2 linked regions of the Rheinheimera salexigens genome follow. The protein of the gene in region 2 interacts with the protein of the main gene of each other region in a pairwise test. Links are inferred from orthologs where the notes say so. Each region holds a gene or a part of one and is shown on either strand. Other genes may lie near its edges.

Region 1 (3,219 bases), 100 kb from region 2 along the record:
GGGTTAACAACTGATAATTATGTGCGACACTTTTACCAAAACCGAAACCGGGGTCAAGAATAATATTTTCTGCCAGTATGCCAGCCGCGATACATTGCTCGGCGCGTTGCTGCAAAAACTGTTTTACGTCTTGCACCACATCTTGATAACTTGGCTGATGTTGCATAGTACGCGGGGCGCCTTGCATATGCATCAGGCATACAGGCACTTGGCATGCAACAGCAACTTCCAAAGCACCAGGTTCTTGTAAGGCTCTAATGTCATTAATAATATCAGCCCCTGCCTGAACCGCTTCTGACATTACAACTGCTTTACTGCTATCAATTGAAATAACACAGTCAAAACGCTGCCGTATTGCCTTAATAACCGGTATCACTCGCGCTAATTCTTCAGTTAATGAAACATCAACCGCACCTGGGCGAGTGGACTCGCCACCAATATCAATAATGCTGGCACCATCAATTAACATTTGTTCTGTTTGGCGCAACGCCGCATCTAAGTTGGTGTAGTTGCCACCATCTGAAAATGAATCTGGGGTAAGATTTAAAATACCCATAACCACAGGTCGATCTAAATTGAGCTGTCGTTGTCTAGGTAACTGTAAAATCATATCGACTCCGATACGTTAACGGCAAAAAGCACACGCAAAAAATCACATAAAGTAATAGCAAAAAAGCCCCGGAACGCGGGGCTTAGTTTATTCTACGCTTGCAGGCTTAGTGCAAGTTACCTTCAGAAGGCTTATCGCTAGCTGAAACATTATCGCTACTGCTATCAGTGGTAGTGTCACTGCTAGTATCGTCGCTATCGTCATCAGTTGGCTTAGCTCTTGGCTCCCAGTTTTCTGGTTGACGTACTTCGCGTCTGGCCATTAGGTCATCAATTTGTTTAGCATCAATCGTTTCATACTTCATTAATGCATCTTTCATGGTATGTAACACATCCATGTTTTCTTCAATTAATGTTTTAGCACGTATATAGTTACGATCAATAAACTCACGAATTTCAGCGTCGATAGCTTTAACCGTTTCTTCTGACATATGTTTATTTTTAGATACAGAGCGGCCTAAAAACACTTCGCCTTCTTCTTCTGCATATAACAGTGGACCTAGCTTTTCTGAAAAGCCCCATTGCGTCACCATTTTACGGGCTAAATCAGTAGCGCGTTCAATATCGTTAGAGGCACCTGTGGTTACATACTCAAAACCATAGATCACTTCTTCAGCAATACGACCACCAAATAACGAACTAATCATGCTTTCTAAATGACGTTTACTATGTGATACCCGATCCCGCTCTGGTAAATACATAGTGACACCTAAAGCGCGACCACGTGGGATAATACTCACTTTATACACAGGGTCATGATCAGGTACTAAGCGGCCAACAATGGCGTGACCTGCTTCATGATAAGCCGTCATTTCTTTTTCTTTTTCAGTCATCACCATAGAGCGACGTTCTGAGCCCATCATGATTTTATCTTTGGCTTTCTCAAACTCATCCATTGATACCACGCGTTTATCGGTGCGGGCAGCAAATAAGGCGGCTTCGTTAACTAAGTTTGCTAAATCAGCACCTGAGAAACCAGGTGTACCACGGGCAATAACTGATGGCTCAACGCCTTCGCCTAATGGTACTTTACGCATATGAACTTTTAAAATTTGCTCACGGCCTTTAACATCCGGTAAGCCAACCACAACTTGACGGTCAAAGCGGCCTGGACGTAATAATGCTGGGTCTAATACATCAGGACGGTTAGTTGCAGCAATGATAATGATACCTTCATTACCATCAAAACCATCCATTTCTACTAGCATTTGGTTTAATGTTTGCTCACGCTCGTCGTGACCACCACCTAAACCGGCACCACGCTGGCGACCAACCGCATCAATCTCATCGATGAAGATAATACAAGGCGAGGCTTTTTTCGCTTGTTCAAACATATCTCGGACACGTGACGCACCGACACCAACGAACATTTCAACAAAGTCTGAACCAGAAATAGTGAAGAAAGGTACTTTTGCTTCACCCGCAATGGCTTTAGCTAATAAGGTTTTACCCGTACCTGGAGGACCGATTAACAAAATACCTTTCGGAATACGGCCACCTAATTTCTGGAACCGTGAAGGATCTTTTAAGTAATCGACTAATTCAGAGACTTCTTCTTTAGCTTCATCACAACCCGCAACATCGGCAAAAGTGGTTTTAATTTGGTCTTCGCCCATTAAGCGCGCTTTACTTTTACCAAACGACATTGCCCCTTTACCGCCGCCGCCTTGCATTTGACGCATAAAGAAAATCCAGACACCAATTAACAATAACATTGGGAACCAAGAAATAAAGATAGTGGCTAACCAGCTACTTTCTTCAGGTTTAGCACCAAGGGTACTGACATCATTTTTAATCAGATCATCTAACAGTTTATCGTCATAACCAGTAGGAATTACGGTTTCAAAACGTTCACCGCTGCGCTTTACACCGGTAATCACACCCGTGCGTTCAACTTTCACTTCACGGATCTGCCCCTGGTTTACCTCTTTGATAAACTGAGTGTAGTTGGTTTGCCGCTCGCTGTTTTCATTAGGCCCAAAGCTGTTGAATACTGACATTAATACGACAGCGATCACCAACCAGACAATTAGATTCTTTGCCATGTCACTCAAGGTTATAACCTCTTTATTACCAAAATTTATAAATTCCCGACTACTTTACTAAATTTTGAAGCCGGTCGCCACGATATATGTCTCACGTGATCGTGCACGCGAAGAATCTGGCTTACGTATTTTTACTGTAGTAAAGGCTGCGCGCACATCTTTAACAAATTGCTCGAAGCCATCACCTTGAAACACTTTGACCACAAAACTACCATTTTGCTTCAATACGTTGTTACACATATCGAGTGCTAATTCGATCAAGTACATGGATCGTGCCTGATCAGTAGTATCATTACCACTCATATTCGGCGCCATATCCGACAATACAACATCTACGTTCTTACCATCGATTCGGCTCAGTAAGGCATTTAACACTGCTTCTTCCCGAAAGTCACCTTGTAAAAAGTGCACACCATTAATAGGGTCCATCGGTAAAATATCACAGGCTATCACAGTGCCTTTCTCACCCACCACGCCCGTACTGTATTGCGACCAACTGCCGGGTGCTGATCCTAAATCAACTACCGTCATGCCGGGTTTAAACACTTTATCTTGCTGTTGGATC
Region 2 (3,249 bases):
CACCTAATATACATAGAGATTTAATAGCTTTAACTTAGGCAACTTAGATCATAATCAGCACTATTATGGTACAGACCAAAGCCAAACCGTATTCTTTCACCACGATAATCCGTTTCTACCCCAGCCCGTTTCAGTTGTGCCGCCAATTCTGCTGCTTCGGCAGTGCTGTTTAAACGAAAAGTCAGAAAGTGACCATGATGGCTTAAATCGTGTTGCAGCAAATTATGCCGATTAAGTTGCTCGTGCGCTACCTGGTCTAACTTTTGTAAAAAGCTCTGTTGTAAGGCTTGAACATAATGATGACTCCGGCCCACAGTGATGCCCTGTTGCTTAAACAAACGTAACACTGCATTGAGGCGATACAAAGCACTAAAGTCCATGGTTGAGCCAGCAAACCTAAAGCCATCCTCACTATATAAAGCCGTTGCTGACCTCTCGGCCGCTAAGGTACCAAATTCAGCAAACCAGCCAGTGTACAATGGCCGATGCTCGCTACTGAGCGGTACGGCCATAAAACAACAGCCTTCGCCAGCTTGGGCATACTTATAACTACCGGCAACATAAAATACCCGCTCTGCAATACTAGATAAGTCTGTCGGTATGGCCATAAACCCGTGATAGCCATCAATCACAATCATAGCTTGGCTCTGCGCTGCCAACTGCTGAACAAATTTGGCAAGATCGGTAATGGCATAACCAGAATTAAAAAATACCTGGCTAACAAATATCATATCGTATTGCTCAGCCCCAGCCGCTTGAATAAAACGTTGTTCAAAACTGGCAAAGGGTTCAGTCGCTATACTGTCGAGTTGCACATTATCGTATTCGGCCAACCGTTTAACTTGGCGACTAAAGCTATGAAATTCACTGTCGGTGCTTAAAATTTTTAACGGTTTACGTAAATCAAAGCAACTTAATAACCGCATCACTAATTCATGAGTATTAGGCGCAAATACCAGTTGTTCTGGTTGCGGTAACTGCAGAATATCAGCAATTAAATGTTGGGTTTCTGGCAGTTTATCATTGAAGATATAACGCCATTTATCATCCACTAAGCGTGCGCTATCATCCCAATACTCCAGCATAGCGTCACGCGTGACATCTGGCCAGTAATGATGAGAATGACAAGCAAAGTGTTGCTTGCCTTGATTCGCCTGTAAAAAGCGCTGATAAAAGTGTTGATACATGCTGCCACCCTTTTTTTGCTATAAAAAAGGCCCTTGCGGGCCTTTTAATTCTATTGCTAGTTGTTAGTTTTGCACTTTATCTGATTTCATATATTTAAAGAAATCATTATCTGGCTGAACAACTAAGATATCGTCTTTACTGTTAAAGCTATTACGATAGGCTTCCATACTACGGACAAAAGAAAAGAACTCAGCATTCTTATTGTAAGCATCAGCATACACTCTTGCCGCTAAAGCATCACCTTCACCGCGAACAGTACGCGAGTTACGCTCAGCATCCGCGACCATTACCGTCACCCGAGCGTCAACGTCAGCTCGAATTATTTCAGCTTTTTCACGACCTTTAGAACGATGTTCACGGGCAACAGCATGCCGCTCGGCTTCCATGCGCGCAAAGATAGAGCTACTAACTTCTTGCGGTAAGTTAATTTGCTTAACTCGCACATCAACCACGCCTATACCTAGCTCTTTAGCTGCTTGACCAGCTTGCTGCAATGCCCGTTCCATTAATTGCGTACGCTCACCAGAAACAATTTCTTGAATGGTACGCGCACCAAATTCAGTCCGTAAACCGTTATTGATATATTGCTTTAACAATACTTCAGCTTGAGCTTTGTTACCGCCAGTTGAAAGGAAGTAAGCTCCAAAGTCTTTAATCCGCCATTTGACATAACTATCGACTAATAAGTCTTTCTTCTCAGCTGTAACGAAGCGGTCAGCTGCGTCATCTAGGGTTTGGATCCTTGCATCAAGTTTACGCACCGTTTCAATAAATGGTATTTTTAAGTGTAAACCTGGCTCATACACAACCACTTGTTGTGCATCATCACGCTGGATTTTACCAAATTGGATAACAATACCGCGTTCACCTTCAGGTATAACAAACAGTGCCGAAATCAATATAAATACTGCAACCGCTATTATGGCTATTAATAAGTTTCTCATCATTTACCCCCGACCACTACTGCGTGTTGATGAGCTGCGTAATGGCTCTTTACGATCTTGTGCTGCTTGATTATCAGAGCTACTACGTGGTGGAACTAACGGCATGCCGCCCGATGAATTACTATCACGTGTCGCAGAAGATGATGAGTTGATCATTTTATCAAGTGGCAAATACATAATGTTATTGCCGTTCTTAACATCAACCATTACCTTAGAAGTGTTGCTATACACGTATTCCATCGTTTCGATATACATCCGATCTCGTGTCACTTTTGGTGCTGCCACGTATTCTGGTAATAGTTTTTCAAACCGCGCGACTTCACCTTGAGCCTTTAACACAATTTGCTGTTTATAGGCATCTGCTTCTTGCATGATCCGGTTTACTTGACCACGAGCACGAGGCTCTATTTCAAGTGCATAGGCTTCAGCTTCTTTGATAAAACGTTCTTGGTCTTCTTGAGCCTTAATCGCATCATCAAAAGCGTCTCGCACTTCTTCTGGTGGTCTGGCGTCACGGAAGTTCACATCAACTAAGGCTAAACCTAGTTTATAAGGTTCTATAACCGACTCTAGCTCTTCGCGGGTGTTTTGCCTAACGACTTCACGGCCCCGTGTTAATACGTCATCCATAATAGAATGACCAATAACATAACGTAAGGCAGCATCTGTCGCTTCATGTAAACTGCTATCGGCATCCACTACCGAGAACTTATACTGGCGTGGGTTAAATACCCGATACTGAACTTCAAACGTCACCCGTACTAAGTTTTGATCTTGAGTCAGCATAAAACCATCAGTACGTAATGAACGTACGCTAGTGATATCAACTGGAATTATCTGATCAATAAAAGTGGGGTTCCAATGAATACCCGGATCCACTTCACTATGGTATTGGCCAAAGCGCAATACGATACCGCGCTCTGATTCCTTAACGGTATAAAAACCACTAAGTGCCCAGACAATAGCAGCGACAATCACGATTAATATTAAGGCCGCAAAAGCACCGCCTGAGCCATTATTATTTGACGATTTTCCGCCGCCAAATATTCCGCCAAACTTTTTACCAAAGTTGCGAAACACTTCATCTAAATCTGGTGGGCCCTGGTCACGACCACCT

What was found.
Region 1: the proteins of hflC (region 2) and ftsH interact in binary tests that used the Escherichia coli proteins (3 or more experiments, as listed by UniProt). The link is inferred for Rheinheimera salexigens from one-to-one orthologs.

The regions. Positions count from the first base shown.
Region 1 is NZ_MKEK01000001.1:3,173,769-3,176,987, forward strand. What follows is about bases 186-3,072. They hold ftsH (ATP-dependent zinc metalloprotease FtsH), read right to left. Parts: upstream 2,655-3,072; coding sequence 717-2,654; downstream 186-716. Other genes in these bases: folP (dihydropteroate synthase), read right to left, coding at 186-610; rlmE (23S rRNA (uridine(2552)-2'-O)-methyltransferase RlmE), read right to left, coding at 2,712-3,072. In the rest of the region: more of folP, read right to left, coding at 1-185; more of rlmE, read right to left, coding at 3,073-3,219. UniProt on the Escherichia coli protein: Acts as a processive, ATP-dependent zinc metallopeptidase for both cytoplasmic and membrane proteins. Plays a role in the quality control of integral membrane proteins.
Region 2 is NZ_MKEK01000001.1:3,274,521-3,277,769, forward strand. The notes cover bases 192-3,108. They hold hflC (protease modulator HflC), read right to left. Parts: upstream 2,133-3,108; coding sequence 1,251-2,132; downstream 192-1,250. Other genes in these bases: BI198_RS15125 (aminotransferase class V-fold PLP-dependent enzyme), read right to left, coding at 192-1,187; hflK (FtsH protease activity modulator HflK), read right to left, coding at 2,136-3,108. In the rest of the region: more of BI198_RS15125, read right to left, coding at 30-191; more of hflK, read right to left, coding at 3,109-3,249.